2 regions of the Streptomyces botrytidirepellens genome follow, and region 2 is predicted to be linked to the other one. Evidence: riboswitches for the same ligand, from Rfam matches in the RefSeq annotation. Region 2 holds a riboswitch; the other holds the start of a gene.
The links. A riboswitch is a leader RNA that binds a small molecule or an ion and turns the genes downstream of it on or off. The one in region 2 is predicted to bind thiamine pyrophosphate.
Positions count from the first base shown of each region.

Region 1: linked by a shared signal. The riboswitch ahead of EEJ42_RS37075 (thiamine ABC transporter substrate-binding protein) and the one ahead of thiO (glycine oxidase ThiO) in region 2 are both predicted to bind thiamine pyrophosphate.

Region 1 covers NZ_RIBZ01000725.1:679-7,786, forward strand. Annotated here, with positions in the region: partial or broken gene EEJ42_RS37065 (phosphatidate cytidylyltransferase) at 1-285, shown strand, start outside; gene rlmN (dual-specificity RNA methyltransferase RlmN) at 368-1,474, shown strand; TPP riboswitch at 1,540-1,643, shown strand; gene EEJ42_RS37075 (thiamine ABC transporter substrate-binding protein) at 1,639-2,712, shown strand; gene EEJ42_RS37080 (ABC transporter permease) at 2,778-4,391, shown strand; gene EEJ42_RS37085 (ABC transporter ATP-binding protein) at 4,407-5,435, shown strand; gene EEJ42_RS37090 (LOG family protein) at 5,556-6,680, opposite strand; partial or broken gene EEJ42_RS37095 (hypothetical protein) at 6,729-7,108, opposite strand, start outside.
Region 2 covers NZ_RIBZ01000774.1:1,653-10,321, forward strand. Annotated here, with positions in the region: gene pknB (Stk1 family PASTA domain-containing Ser/Thr kinase) at 1-901, opposite strand, end outside; gene EEJ42_RS39430 (SRPBCC domain-containing protein) at 988-1,458, opposite strand; gene EEJ42_RS39435 (thiazole synthase) at 1,505-2,335, opposite strand; gene thiS (sulfur carrier protein ThiS) at 2,341-2,541, opposite strand; gene thiO (glycine oxidase ThiO) at 2,538-3,770, opposite strand; TPP riboswitch at 3,769-3,882, opposite strand; gene EEJ42_RS39450 (NAD(P)/FAD-dependent oxidoreductase) at 4,078-5,310, shown strand; gene EEJ42_RS39455 (Rv2175c family DNA-binding protein) at 5,436-5,801, shown strand; gene thiE (thiamine phosphate synthase) at 5,953-6,600, shown strand; gene metF (methylenetetrahydrofolate reductase [NAD(P)H]) at 6,722-7,639, shown strand; gene EEJ42_RS39470 (chromosomal replication initiator protein DnaA) at 7,680-8,663, shown strand.

The DNA.
Region 1 (7,108 bases), on a different contig from region 2:
GGGCTGCTGGGCGCGGTGGCGTTCGCGATGGTCGTCGGCGCGCTGTGCATGCAGTACCTCATCGAGGACGGCGTGTGGTGGCAGGGGCTGCTGCTCGGCCTCGCCGTCGCGGTCAGCGCGACCCTGGGGGACCTCGGCGAGTCCATGATCAAGCGTGACCTCGGCATCAAGGACATGGGCAAGCTGCTGCCCGGCCACGGCGGGATCATGGACCGGCTCGACTCGCTGCTGCCCACCGCGCCCGTGGTGTGGCTGCTGCTGGTGATCTTCGTGGGCGGCGGCTGAGCCGCGTAACGGATCGCACTCTCCAGGCCCCGCGCCGCCCGTGGCGCGGGGCCTTCCGCATGTCTGCGACACTGGTACGGCCATGCCTAAGCCCGGAGAACTCACTTTCGCCGTGCCGCGTGGGGCCAAGAAGCCCCCGCGGCACCTCGCCGACCTCACGCCCGCCGAGCGCCGCGAGGCCGTCGCCGCCCTCGGGGAGAAGCCCTTCCGGGCCGCTCAGGTGTCGCGTCACTACTTCGCCCGGTACACCGACGACCCCGCCCAGTGGACCGATGTACCGGCCGCCGCGCGCGAGAAGCTCGCGGCCGGGCTGCTGCCGGACCTGATGAGCGTCGTGCGGCACATCAGCTGCGACAACGACACCACCCGCAAGACCCTGTGGCGGCTCTTCGACGGCACGCTCGTGGAGTCCGTGCTGATGCGCTACCCGGACCGGGTCACCATGTGCATCAGCTCCCAGGCGGGCTGCGGCATGAACTGCCCGTTCTGCGCCACCGGCCAGGCGGGTCTGGACCGCAACCTGTCCACCGCCGAGATCGTGCACCAGATCGTCGACGGCATGCGCGCGCTGCGCGACGGCGAGATCCCCGGGGGCCCGGCCCGGCTGTCCAACATCGTCTTCATGGGCATGGGCGAGCCGCTGGCCAACTACAACCGGGTCATCGGCGCCATCCGCCGGCTCACCGACCCCGAGCCCGAGGGGCTCGGTCTTTCGCAGCGTGGAATCACGGTTTCGACCGTCGGACTGGTCCCGGCGATGCTGCGGTTCGCCGACGAGGGCTTCAAGTGCCGCCTCGCGGTCTCCCTCCACGCGCCCGACGACGAGTTGCGCGACACCCTCGTCCCGGTCAACACCCGCTGGAAGGTGCGCGAGGTCCTGGACGCGGCGTGGGAGTACGCGGAGAAGTCCGGCCGCCGTATCTCCATCGAGTACGCCCTGATCAAGGACATCAACGACCAGGCGTGGCGCGCCGACCTGCTCGGCCGACTGCTCAAGGGCCACCGGGTGCACGTCAACCTCATCCCGCTCAACCCGACGCCCGGCTCCAAGTGGACGGCGTCCCGGCCGGAGGACGAGAAGGCGTTCGTGGCGGCCCTGGAGCGGCACGGGGTGCCGGTGACCGTCCGGGACACCCGGGGGCAGGAGATCGACGGGGCGTGCGGCCAGCTGGCGGCCACGGAGCGCTGACCACCGGCTGATACGGTGCCTTCGCACAAGCGCCGCACAACCGTCGTATCGCGGCGCACAAATGAACATTCCGACAGGGGAGCGCGACAGCGCTGAGAGTGCGGCACGGCCGCAGACCCTCCAACCTGATCCGGGTCATACCGGCGTAGGGAGTCAGCCTCACCATGAACAGCCATCTTCGGCGTGCCGTCACCGCCGCCCTCGTCGGATCCCTCGGCACCGGCGTCCTCACCGGCTGCGGCGGGGACGCGGCGGACGGCAAGGACTCCAAGACCGTCACCCTGGTCTCGCACGACTCGTTCGCGGCGTCCAAGGCGGTCCTCAAGGAGTTCACCCGCAAGACCGGCTACAAGGTGCGGGTACAGGCCGGTGGTGACGCGGGGGCCGCCGTCAACCAGGCGATCCTGTCCAAGGGCCATCCGCAGGGCGATGTGTTCTTCGGCGTCGACAACACCCTCCTCTCCCGCGCGCTCGACAATGACCTGTTCACGCCGTACGAGGCGAAGGGCCTGGACAAGGTCCCCGCGGCCTTCCAGCTCGACCGGGCGAAGCACCGCGTCACCCCGGTCGACTACGGCGACATCTGCGTCAACTACGACCGCGCCTACTTCGAGCGCAAGAAGCTCGCGCCGCCGAAGACGCTCGCCGACCTGACCAAGCCCGCCTACAAGAACCTGCTGGTCACCGAGAACGCCGCCACCTCGTCCCCCGGTCTCGCATTCCTCCTCGGCACCGCCGCCCGCTACGGCGACCACGGCTGGCGCGACTACTGGAAGAAGCTGCGGGCCAACGGCGTCGAGGTGGTCGACGGCTGGGAGCAGGCGTACTACGACCGCTTCTCCGGCTCGGCGGGCGGCGCCAAGGGCGACAAGCCGCTCGTCGTCTCGTACGCCTCCAGCCCGCCCGCCGAGGTGGCGGACGCGAAGTCGAAGCCCGCCAAGGCCCCGACCGGGGTGGCGGACGGCACCTGCTTCCGGCAGACGGAGTTCGCCGGGCTGCTGAAGGGCGCGGGCAACACCAAGGGGGGCAAGGCGCTGCTGGACTTCCTTCTGACCAAGCGCTTCCAGGAGGACGTACCGCTCAACATGTACGTCAATCCGGTGCGCGAGGGCGCCGAGCTGCCGGAGGTCTTCACCCGGTACGGGGCCGAGGTCGCCGACCCGGCCACCCTGCCCCCGCGGAAGATAGCCAAGAACCGTGAGCCCTGGGTCAAGGCATGGTCCTCGCTCCTTCTGTAGCCCCTCGCGAGAACCAGGAGAAGGGCGAGGGGAAGGCACGCGGCACCGCCCTGCGGCTCGCCCTCATGGCCGTGCCGCTCGCCTTCTTCGGCGTCTTCTTCGCGTATCCGGTGGCCGCGATCGTCACCCGCGGGCTGCGCGTCGGTGGCCGGTGGCAGCTCGGGCGGATACCCGAGGTGCTGGGCGACCCGTCGGTCCTGCACACCCTGTGGTTCACCGGCTGGCAGGCGGCCGCCTCGACCGGGCTGACGCTGGCGGTCGCGCTGCCCGGCGCGTATGTCTTCGCCCGCTTCGACTTCCCCGGCAAGGGGCTGCTGCGCGCCGTGGTGACCGTGCCGTTCGTGCTGCCGACCGTCGTCGCGGGGTCGGCGTTCCTGGGGCTGCTCGGGCGCGGCGGGCTGCTGGACGAGCTGTGGGGGATACGGCTCGACACCAGCGTCTGGGCGATCCTGCTGGCCCACGTCTTCTTCAACTACGCGGTGGTCGTCCGCACCGTCGGCGGGCTGTGGGCGCAGCTCGACCCGCGCCAGGAGGAGGCCGCCCGGGTGCTCGGCGCGAGCCGCCTCGCGGCCTGGCGCCGGGTCACCCTGCCCGCGCTGGGCCCCGCCGTGGCCGCCGCCGCGCTGATGGTCTTCCTGTTCACGTTCACCTCCTTCGGTGTGATCCAGATCCTCGGCGGTCCGCGCTACGCCACCCTGGAGGTGGCCATCTACCGGCAGACCGCGCAGCTGCTCGACCTGCCCACGGCCGCGGTGCTGACCCTCGTGCAGTTCGCGGCGGTCGCGGCCGTCCTCGCGCTGCACGCCTGGACCGTGCGCCGCCGGGAGGGCGCCCTGCGGCTCGTCGACGCCGCCCGGACCGCGCGGCGCCCGCAAGGCCCGGCGCAGTGGGGGCTGCTCGCGGGGGTGCTGGCCGTCGTCGCGGTGCTGATCGTGCTGCCGCTCGCGGTGCTGGTGGAACGCTCGCTCCACGGGCCGGACGGCTACGGGTTCACGTACTACCGGGCGCTTCAGTCCGCCGCCGACAGCGGCGGCACCTTCTTCGTGGCCCCCGTGGACGCCATCGGGAACTCCCTCCAGTACGCGGCCGTCGCCACCGTCTTCGCCGTCCTCGTCGGCGGCCTCGCCGCCGCCGCGCTCACCCGCAGGGCCGGGCGCCTCGTCCGCGGCTTCGACGCGCTGCTGATGCTGCCGCTGGGCACCTCCGCCGTCACCGTCGGCTTCGGCTTCCTCATCGCGCTCGACGAACCCCCGCTGGACCTGCGCGCCTCCTGGGTCATCGTCCCGCTCGCCCAGGCCCTGGTCGGCGTCCCCTTCGTCGTCCGCACCATGCTGCCCGTCCTGCGGGCCGTGGACCACCGGCTGCGGGAGGCCGCCGCCGTGCTGGGCGCGTCCCCGTTGCGCGCCTGGCGCGAGGTGGACCTGCCGCTGGTGGGGCGGGCGCTGGCGGTCGCGGCGGGTTTCGCGTTCGCCGTGTCGCTCGGCGAGTTCGGGGCCACGGTGTTCATCGCCCGCCCCGACCTGCCCACCCTCCCGGTGGCCGTCGCGCGCTTCCTGGGCCGCGCGGGACAGCTCAACTACGGGCAGGCGATGGCCCTGAGCACGATCCTGATGCTGGTGTGCGCCTGCTCCTTGCTGGTCCTGGAGCGCATCCGCACCGACCGCTCGGGGGAGTTCTGACATGGGGGGAGCCTGATGACGCTGCTGCGACTGGACGAGGTGACGGTCCGGTACGGCCGCAACGACGCGCTCGACGCCGTCGACCTGGACGTCGCCGAGCACGAGACCGTCTGTGTGCTGGGCCCCAGCGGCAGCGGCAAGTCCACGATGCTGCGTGTGGTGGCCGGACTCCAGCGCGCCGCCTCCGGCCGGGTGTGGCTCGCGGGCCGCGACCAGAGCGGCGTGCCCACCCACCGGCGCGGGGTGGGGCTGATGTTCCAGGACCATCAGCTCTTCCCGCAGCGCGACGTGGGCGGCAACGTCGCCTTCGGGCTGCGGATGCGGGGAGCCGGGCGCGCGGAGGCGGACCGCCGGGTCGCCGAACTGCTGGACCTGGTCGGACTGCCCGGCGCGCAGCGGCGGCCCGTCGACTCGCTGTCCGGCGGTGAGCAGCAGCGCGTCGCGCTCGCCCGCGCGCTGGCGCCCCGGCCGCGGCTGCTGATGCTGGACGAGCCGCTGGGCCAGCTCGACCGCGGGCTGCGGGAGCGGCTGGTCATGGAGCTGCGGGAGCTGTTCGCACGGCTGGGCACCACGGTCCTCGCCGTCACCCACGACCAGGGCGAGGCGTTCGCGCTCGCCGACCGGGTCGTGGTCATGGAGGACGGCAGGATCGCGCAGACCGGCACCCCGCTGGAGGTGTGGCAGCGGCCCGCGAACGAGTTCGTCGCCCGCTTCCTCGGCTTCGACAACGTGGTCGAGGCGATCGTGCACGGCGAGATCGCCGACACCTGCTGGGGCAAGCTGCCGGTGCCGCCCGGCTCCCGGCCCGGCCCGGGGCGGCTGCTGGTCCGCCCGGCCGGGGTACGGCTCACCGCCCCCGCGGACGGGCTGCCCTGCACGGTCGCCGCACGCACCTTCCGCGGCGACCATGTGGCGGTCGTCCTCCAGCCGGAACACGGGCCCCGCCTGGAGGCGTCCTGCGCGCTGCGGGACGCCCCGGAGGCGGGGGACCGGGTGGGGGCGATCTTCGACTCCGCGGACGTGGTGGTGCTCGACGGGTCGTAAGGCGCGCGGCGCGTCGTAGGGCCCGCGGTTCGGCGTAGGGAGGTTCAGCCCGTCGGGCAGGCGTTCGGAGGTCCAGCCCTTCGGGCGGGCGTACGGAGGTTCAGCCCGTCGGGAGGGTGCTCAGCCCGTCAGGGAGGCGAGCGTGTCCGGGGCCTCGTCCACCGAGTCCACCAGCGCGATGCGGGCCTTCATCGACCGTCCCTCCGCGAGCGCTTCGAGCAGCGGCCAGGCCGGCAGGCGGCGCGTCCAGTGGTCGCGGTCCACGAGCACCATCGGGGTGGGCTCGCCGCGCGACTCGTAGTAGTTCGGCGTGGCGTTGTCGAAGATCTCCTGGAGGGTTCCGGCGGCGCCGGGCAGGAAGACGACGCCCGCGTTCGAACGGGCCAGCAGCCCGTCCTCGCGGGTCGCGTTGGCGAAGTACTTGCCGATGTGCGAGGCGAAGGCGTTCGGCGGCTCGTGCCCGTAGAACCAGGTCGGAATCCCGACCGACGCGCCGCCGTCCGGCCACCGCTCCCGCACCGCGAACGCGGCCCCGGCCCAGGCGCCCACCGACGGGCGGAACGAGGGCTGCCCGGCGAGGAGTTCCAGCGCCTCCTTCAGTGCCGCGTCCGGGAGCGGTGCCGTGTACGCGCCCAGGTTGGCGGCCTCCATCGCGCCCGGGCCGCCGCCCGTCGCGACCGTCAGCCCGGACCGCGCCAGCGCCTGCCCGAGCCGGGCGGCGCCCGCGTACCCGTCGGAGCCGCGCTCCAGGGCGTGGCCGCCCATCACGCCCACCACCCGGGCGCCGGTGAGCAGTTCGTCCAGCGCGTCGGAGACGGCGTCGTCGTGGATCGAGCGCAGCATCGAGGAGAAGATGTCGCCGTCGGCCTTGGTCCGCTGGAACCAGGCGTAGGCGCGCGCGTCCGGCGTGCCCGCGTACCCGTCGACCCCGTCGTCCAGGCCCTCGAACAGCTCGGCCGCGGTGTAGAGGGTGCCGCGGTATGGGTCGAACGGCAGGTCCGGCACGGGCGGGAAGACCAGCGCCCCCTGCGCCCGGACCCGCGCCGCGGCCTCCGGCTCCATCGGGCAGCCCAGGAAGACCGCCCGGTCGGTGTCGGTGGACAGCAGCGCGGACGTACGGGCCGTCAGATCGACGGATTGGACCCGGTATCCGGCCAGGGTGCCGCGGGCGACGACCTGGTCGAACTCCTCCAGGGACTCGATTTCGACGTCGGGCGCGGTGGTGGAAGCGTCATCGGTCTGCACGGCGTCATGCTAATCACACCGGACGGCGCCGGGTCAGGAGTGGTGGACTCAGGAGTGGGTGAACGGCATCGTCGTCAACTGGCCCACGCCCCACGCCACCGGCGCCAGCAGGAGCAGCAGCGCCGCACCGCGCAGCACGGCCGCGCCCCGCAGCAGACGGGCCGACGCGCCGAGGCGCAGCAGCGCGGCCGTGGTGCGGCGGCGGGCGCTCCGCGCCTCCAGCGCCGCGTTGAGCACCGTGGTGAACGCGCACATCAGGACCAGGACCACGCCCAGGTCGGTGAGCGGGCCGAAGGAGTCGGCGCCGGAGCGACCGTGGGCCGCCGCGTGCAGCCGCAGCGCCCCGTACAGCCCGGCGGCGACCGCGCACAGCACCCCCACCGGACGTCCGATCAGCCCCGCCTCCTGCTGGAGCATGCGCCCCGCCA
Region 2 (8,669 bases):
CGCCGCCGAGCGCGTCCTCGTGGGCCTGCGGCGGTACGGCGTCGAGCTGGGCGTCGGTGAGGGCGGCCCGCGCCGTCCGCACCTGGCCGAGGAGTTCGACGGCGTCCGCCGGCCGCAGCGCCACATCGCGCGCGGTGGCGGAGGCGACCAGTCCGTCCAGCTCCGGCGCGACCTCGGGCGCGGCGGCGGACGGCGGCGGGACGTCCTCGTGGAGGTGCTGGTAGAGGACCTGCGCCGGGGTGCTGCCGCCGTGCGGCTTGGAGCCGGTGAGCATCTCGTACAGGACGACGCCGCACGCGTAGACGTCGGCGCGGGTGTCGGCCGTACCGTGTTCGATCTGCTCGGGCGCGAGGTAGGACACGGTGCCCAGGACGGATCCCGTGGACGCGCTGGTGTTGGTGTCGACCGCCCTGACCAGGCCGAAGTCGGCGACCTTGACCCGGCCGTCGTCGCCGATCAGGACGTTCTCCGGCTTCATGTCGCGGTGGACGAAGCCCGCGCGGTGGGCGGCGCCGAGCGCGGCGAGCACCGGTTCCAGGATGTCCAGCGCGGCACGGGGCTGGAGGGCGCCGCGCTCGCGCAGCACGTCGCGCAGGGTGCAGCCGGCGACGTACTCCATGGCCAGGTAGACGTGGGCGCCGTCGGTGCCCTGGTCGTAGACGCCCACCACGTTGGCGTGCGCGAGTCTGGCGACGGACTTGGCCTCGCGGATGAAGCGGTCCACGAAGGCGGCGTCCGAGGCGAGGCTCTGGTGCATCACCTTCAGGGCGAGGACGCGGTCGAGCCGCGTGTCGACGGCCCGGTAGACCGTCGCCATCCCGCCCACGGCGATGCGCGCCTCAACGCGGTAGCGGCCGTCGAGCACCTGCCCGACGAGGGGGTCCTGGAGCGTCGTATCCACGAGAACGCAGTCTACGAGCCGTCACCGCCGCGTCGGGCCGCCCGCCCCATGTCCGTATGCACTGCGACGAAACGGTGACCTCGGCGTCAGTTGTGCGAGGCGGCGGCCAGGGCGGCCAGCTCCTCCAAGGCGGAGGTCCAGGCCAGGGCGGCGTACTCGGCGTGCTTGGCCTTGGCCTCGTCCGGGAGGTCGAGCGCGCGGATGCCGGTCTCGGCGAGGCGGAGGCGGGTGCCCGCGCCCTCCGGGGAGAGCGTGAATTCGACCACGGTGGACTGGCCGGGGCCGAGCGGGTCGCGGTCGGGGGCGTGGGCCAGCCGGAAGCGGAAGAGGGCGTCGGGGACCGCGCGCTCGACCCGGCCGTGGAACTCCCCGTGCTCGTCCCAGCGGAAGCGGACGGTGCCGCCGGGACGCGGGTCGATCTCGCAGCCGCCGGGGGCGTACCAGGTGCGGATGTGCTCCGGCGTGGTCAGCACCCGCCAGACGCGGTCGATGGGGGCGGGGACGTACGCCTCGCGCTCGATCCGGTCGGCCCCGGTCACGGCTGTCGGCTCCCTCACGGCGACCACCTCCGCATTCCACGGTAGGCCGCCCCGGATCCCCGCGTTACGCGAACGCGGGCCGCTCCGGGTCGAGCGCGGCCAGGCCCTCGGCCGGGGACGACGCCTCGGCGAAGTGGCGGCGGGGGATGCGGCCCGCCCGGTGCGCCAGCCGCCCCGCGGCGACCGCGTGCCGCATCGCCCCGGCCATCAGCACCGGCTCCTGGGCGCGCGTCACGGCCGAGGCCAGCATGACGGCGGCGCACCCCAGCTCCATGGCGAGCGCCGCGTCGGACGCCGTGCCCGCGCCCGCGTCGAGGATCACCGGGACCCCGGCGCGCTCGGTGATCAGCTGGAAGTTGTGCGGGTTGCGGATGCCGAGGCCGGAGCCGATCGGCGAGCCCAGCGGCATGATCGCGGCGCAGCCGACGTCCTCCAGCTTGCGGGCCAGCACCGGGTCGTCGTTGGTGTACGGCAGGACCGTGAAGCCGTCGTCCACCAGGGTCTCGGCGGCGTCCAGCGTCTCGATCGGGTCGGGGAGCAGGGTGCGCTCGTCGGCGACGACCTCCAGCTTCACCCAGTCGGTGCCCAGCGCCTCGCGGGCGAGCCGGGCGGTCAGCACGGCCTCCCCGGCGGTGAAACAGCCCGCGGTGTTGGGCAGCGGGCGGATGCCGTGCCGGTTCAGTACGGACAGCACCGAGCCCTGCACCGTGGGGTCCAGGCGGCGCATCGCGACCGTGGTCAGCTCGGTGCCGGAGGCGATCAGCGAGCGCTCCAGGACGTCCAGGCTGGGCGCGCCGCCGGTCCCCATGATCAGGCGGGAGCCGAAGGCCGTACCGGCGATGGTGAGCGGATCGGCGTCGGTGAGGACCTGATCCAGCGTCGTGGGGTGCGTCATGAGGGTCAGCCTCCTTGGACCGCGGTGAGGACCTCGACGCGATCGCCGTCGCCGAGCGGGGTCGCGGGCCACTGGCCGCGCGGGACGACCGTCTCGTTGACGGCCGCGGCGACGCCCGAGGGCGCCTGGGTGAGGGTCGCGACGACCCCGTCGAGGGTGGTGCCGTCGGGCAGCTCGCGGGGCTCGCCGTTCACGGTCACGGTCATGCGGTGTGCTCCTGTACTGCTGCGGTGGGGAGAGGCGGGGTCGCCGCGAAGCGCCGCGGGGAGAACGGCCGCGCCTCGGGCGGCAGTTCGCCGCCGGAAAGCGCCTCGGCCATGACGTCGCCGGTGATCGGGGTGAGCAGGACGCCGTTGCGGTAGTGGCCGGTGGCCAGCTGGAGGCCGGGCAGCTCGGTCGGGCCGAGCAGCGGGGCGTTGTCGGGGGAGCCGGGGCGCAGCCCGGCCAAGGTCTCGACGAGCGGCAGTTCGGTGATGCCGGGCACCAGCTCGTGCGCGTCGCGCAGCAGCTCGTACACCCCGCCCGCGGTGACCGTGGTGTCCCAGCCCAGCTCCTCCGTGGTCGCGCCGACGACCAGCTCGCCGTTCTCGCGCGGGACGAGGTAGACGTGCCCGCCGCGCACCACGGCCCGCACGGTCCGGGACAGGAAGGGCGCGTACGGGGCGGGCACCGACAGCCGCAGGACCTGGCCCTTGACGGGGCGCACGGGCGGCAGGACCTCCTCGGGCACGCCGGGGAGCCGCCCGCTGAGGCTGCCCGCGGCCAGCACGGTCTGCCCGGCGGTCAGCCGGGTGCGCGCGCCGTCGGCCAGCTCGGCCCCGGTGGCGCGGTCGCCGTCGTCGTTCAGCAGCAGCCGCTCGGCGCGGACGCGGTGGAGGACCACCCCGGCGCGTTCGCACGCCGCCAGCAGCGCCGCCGCCAGCCGCCGCGGGTCGACCTGGTGATCGCCGTCGACGCGCAGGCCCCCGCGCACGCCCGGCGCGAGCATCGGCTCCAGGCGCCTGCATTCGCGCCCCGTGAGCCACTGTGCGTCCAGTCCCAGCCGCTGCTGGAAGTCGTGCAGCTCGCGCAGATGGGCCCGGTCGTCCGCGTCGAGCGCGACCGAGAGCGTCCCGCAGGTACGGAAGGCCAGGTCATGGCCGCTCGCCTGCTCCAACTCCGCCACGAACGACGGATAGCGGCGCGCCGAGGCCAGGTTCAGCCCGAGCAGGGTCTGCTCGCCGTAGTGCAGCTCGGTGACGGCCGCCAGCATCCCGGCCGCGACCTGGGCGGCCCCGCCGCCGGGCGCCGGGTCGACGACGGCGGTGCGCAGGCCCCGCTGGGCCGCCCGCCAGGCCGTGACCAGGCCGATGATGCCGCCGCCGATGACGAGGACGTCGTACGGTGCGGCGCTGCCCTGAGGTGTCTCGCTCGAGGTGTGGGGTGGCGTGTGCATGGGCTGGTCGCCCCCTCCCTTCGCCGGCATGACCCGGATCAGGTTCGTACGGTCGGAGGCCGCGCCAGCCTCCCTCTCAGCCCGGTGCGCCCGGGCTCCCGCGAGTGCTCTGTCCCGCCACCCTAGTACGCGCCCCGAATCGCCCGGAAGGGAGCGTCCCGGGCGGCGCCGGGCACGAGGCCCGCGCTCCCCGGTACGACGGGCCGTCCGGCCCGTCGGGCTGTGCCCGAGATCTCGTCGTGCGCTCTCCGGTCCGCCCCACCTGCCGCAATACAGTGATCGTGTGAGCGATGAGACGACGAAGACGATGGCGTCCTCGGCGGGTGGCGGCGGACAGCGGGTGGTGATCGTCGGCGCGGGCATGGCGGGGGTGCAGACCGCCGTCGCGCTGCGGGAGCAGGGCTGGACCGGGGAGATCCTGCTGCTGGGAGCTGAGCCCCATCAGCCGTACGACCGGCCGCCGCTGTCCAAGGCCGTGCTGCTCGGCAAGGCCGAAGGGTCCGCGTTCGACGTGGACTTCGCCGCGCTCGGCATCGGGCTGCGCCTCGGCGTCCCGGTGACCGGGCTGGACACGGACGGGCGCACGGTCGAGACCGGGTCCGGCCCGATCCCGTACGACGTCCTGGTGATCGCCACCGGCGCCGAGCCGGTCGCCCTGCCCGGCAGCGAGGGCGTGCCCGGCGTCCATCTGCTGCGCACCCTGGACGACGCCGAACGGCTGCGCCCGGTGCTCGCCGCCCAGCAGGAGATCGTGGTGGTCGGGGCGGGCTGGATCGGCGCGGAGTTCGCGACCGCGGCCCGCGAGGCGGGCTGCACGGTGACGGTCGTCGAGGCCGCGGACCGGCCGCTGGCGGGCGCCCTCCCGGCGGAGGTCGCCGCCCACATGACCGGCTGGTACGCGGACTACGGCGCCACCCTGGTCACCGGCGCCCGCGTCACCGCGCTCGACGAAAACGGGCTCGTGCTCGGCGACGGCACCCGGCTGCGGGCCGGTGCGGTGGTCGTCGGCATCGGCGCCCGGCCCGCGACCGGCTGGCTGGCCGGTTCGGGCGTCGCACTCGCCGCGGACCGGTCCATCGCCGCCGACGCGGGGCTGCGCACCTCCGCGCCCGATGTGTACGCCGTCGGCGACTGCGCGTCCTTCCCGTCCGCCCGCTACGGGACCCGGCTGCTGGTGCACCACTGGGACAACGCGCTCCAGGGACCGCGGACGGTCGCCGCCAACGTGGTCGGCAGCCGGACCGCGCACTTCCCCGGCCAGGTCTACGACCCGGTGCCGTACTTCTGGTCCGAGCAGTTCGGGCGGTTCGTGCAGTACGCGGGACACCACTCGGACGCCGACGAACTGGTCTGGCGGGGCGACCCGGACGGCGCCGCCTGGTCGGTGTGCTGGCTGCGGGACGGGGCCCTGGTCGCCCTGCTGGCGGTCGGCCGTCCGCGCGATCTGGCCCAGGGCCGCAAGCTGATCGAACGCGGCGCCCGGCTGGACCGGACCCGGGCCACGGATCCGTCGGTGCCGCTGAAGTCGGCCGTTCTGTGACCCGCCGGTACCCCCGGTGAGCAGGGGTGCGGGGCCCGGCGGCACCGGGCGGGCCCCCGCACTCGGCGGCCCGCACGGCGGACGCCCGGCTACCCACTGTCAGTCCCAGATGGCAGGCTTGTTCTGTGACCGAGATTGACGCAAAGATCGATGCTCTCGTCCCCGCCTGGCTCACTCTCCCCGACGTCGCCGACCGGCTCGGCGTCGAGGTGACCCGCGTGAGGCAGTTGGTCAAGGAGGGCCAGCTGATCGCGGTGCGCCGTGGCGAGAACCGGGTGCTCCAGGTGCCCGAGGACTTCATCGGTGACGGAAAGGTCGTCAAGGGCCTCGTGGGGACCTTGACACTGCTCAAGGACGACGGCTTCAGCGACGAGGAGATGCTGGAGTGGCTCTTCACCCCTGACCCGAGCCTGCCGGGCACCCCGGCCCAGGCGCTGCGCGAGAATCGCGGCACGGAAGTGAAGCGGCGCGCGCAGGCGCTCGCCGTCTGACCTCGCCCGCCGTTCTCCGAACCACTTCTGATCCACGTCTGATCCACTTCTGATCCCCTTCAGAACAGCTCAGAACCGCTTCTGAACCACCAGGCGTACGGGCGGGGCCGACCCTGCCCGTACGCCGCACGATCCGGGGGGAAACCCACCCATGACCGCACGCGAGCAGCTGGCCGACGCCCGCCTCTACCTGTGCACCGACGCGCGCAAGCGCCAGGGCGACCTGCCGGAGTTCCTGGACGCCGTGCTGGCGGCCGGGGTGGACATCGTCCAGCTGCGGGAGAAGGGCATGGAGGCCGCCGAGGAGCTGGACCACCTCGCCGTCTTCGCCGACGCCTGCCGCCGCCACGGCAAGCTGCTCGCCGTCAACGACCGGGCGGACGTCGCCCACGCCGCCGGTGCCGGCGTGCTCCACCTGGGCCAGGGCGACCTGCCCGTCCCGGCGGCCCGCGCCATCCTCGGCGACGGCCCGCTGATCGGGCGCTCCACGCACGCGGAGGCCGAGGTGGACGCGGCCCTCGCCGAGCCCGGCGTGGACTACTTCTGCACCGGCCCCTGCTGGCCCACCCCCACCAAGCCGGGCCGCCACGCCCCCGGTCTCTCCCTGGTCCGTCACGCGGCCGCCCGGCGCCCGGCCCGGCCCTGGTTCGCGATCGGCGGCATCGACGCGTCCAACCTGGACCAGGTGCTGGAGGCGGGAGCGCGCCGGATCGTCGTGGTGCGGGCCATCACCGACGCCGAGGACCCGGCGGCGGCCACGGAATCCCTGGCGAAGCGCGTGCGAGCAGCAGATGTCTAACGGGTGTCGGGGTTGAGCCCGGCTCGATCATCCTGTCCGCATTGCGGACAAGAGCCTGGCAAAACCCCCATAACCACGTTGCCGGGTGGGCGCCGACCACCCTGCTGGCTAACCTTCCCGTATGGCCCTAGGCACCGCTTCCACCAGGACTGATCGAGCCCTTACCGTGCGTGACCTGCTCGCTTCGGGCGAGCAGTCGTATTCCTTCGAATTCTTCGCCCCCAAAACGGACAAGGGGCAGCACACACTGTGGAACGCCATCCGCCGACTGGAGGCCGTCTCACCGACCTTCGTCTCCGTGACGTACGGCGCGGGCGGCTCCTCCCGTGAGGGCACCGTCCGCGCCACCGAGCAGATCGCGACCGACACCACCCTGACCCCCGTCGCCCACCTGACCGCGGTCAACCACTCCCTCGCCGACCTGCGCAACATCATCGGCCAGTACGCCGACGCCGGGATCCGGAACATGCTCGCCCTGCGCGGCGACCCGCCCGGCGACCCCATGGGCGAGTGGGTCAGACACCCCGACGGCATCACCTACGCCGCCGAGCTGGTCCGCCTGATCAAGGAGTCGGGCGACTTCTGCGTCGGCGTCGCCGCCTTCCCCGAGATGCACCCGCGCTCGACGGACTGGGACACCGACATCCGTCACTTCGTCGACAAGTGCCGCGCGGGCGCCGACTTCGCGATCACCCAGATGTTCTTCTACCCGGAGGACTATCTGCGGCTGCGCGACCGGGTCGCGGCCTCGGGCTGTACGACACCGATCATCCCTGAGATCATGCCGGTCACGAACGTCAAGCAGATCGAGCGGTTCGCGCAGCTCAGCAACGCCGCCTTCCCGCCGGAGCTGGCCGAACGCATCCTGGCGGTCAAGGACGACGCGGCGGCTGTACGCTCGATCGGGATCGACTACGCGACGGAGCTGTGCGCGCGGTTGATGGCCGAGGAGATCCCCGGGCTTCATTTCATTACCCTGAACCACTCCACGGCGACGCTGGAAATCTACAAGAATCTGGGACTGCACCAGCGGTCCTGATGACGGCGGCCAAGGGGCAGCCGCACTGAGAGGGGCGGGCATGGGCTGGACGGTCCTCTACATCGCTTTCGGCGTCGTGGCGCTGTGGCTGTTGGGAGAGGTACTCCTTCAGTACAAGGCGCGGCTGCGCTGGCGGCTGCTGGCGTTCGTCGGCTTTCTGGGCGTGGTCGTGGGGGTGCTGATCCCCTCGGTGGTGGTGATCGCGATCGGCGCGATCGCCTTCGCGATCGGCCAGACCTACGTCACGCTCTCCTTCCGCCGCGGCTTCGAGATGGGCTGGGCGCTGGAGAGCATCCCCGGGGTGCCGGGGCTCGGCCGGGGGCGCGAGCGCGACCCCGGGCCGGAGGGCCCGGAGCCCGAGCCGATGCTCCAGGTCTCGGACCTGGAGGACGTCCCGGTCTCGCGGCCCGAGCCGCCCACCTACCGGCCGGAGCCGATGCCGGACGACACCAGCGAGTACGGCGTCTACGAGGACCCGTCCCCGTTCACCCCCGCCTCCGGCGCCTACGCGGACCCGAACGCCGGGTACAGCGCGTACGAGACGTACGCCGGGTACGGCACGCAGGACGGCCAGGGTGTCCAGGGCGTTCCGGGCGTTCAGGACCAGGGTTACGCCGACGTGGGCTACGGCCAGCAGCAGGACGTGTACGCGGACGCCGCGCAGTACGGCTACCAGGACCAGGCGTACGCGGCCTACGGCCAGGACCCGTACGCGGGTGGCTATGACCAGCAGTCCTACGGCCAGCAGCCTTACGCACAGGCGCAGTACCCCGATCCGTACGCGGGCTACCAGCAGGACCCGTACGCCGCCGGTGGGTACGGCGGCGACCACTACGCGGCGGACGCCTCGTACGGCTCCCCGCAGCAGTACCCCCCGGGCGCCGACGCGATGGAGCCGGGCGGCTCCTGGGTCCCGCAGCAGCGCGAGGGCGACACCCCGCCCGCCCAGCAGGACGAGCCGCCGTACCCCTACCAGCAGCAGGGCGGCTTCCAGCAGGGGTACGACGAGCAGTACCGCTTCTGACGCACA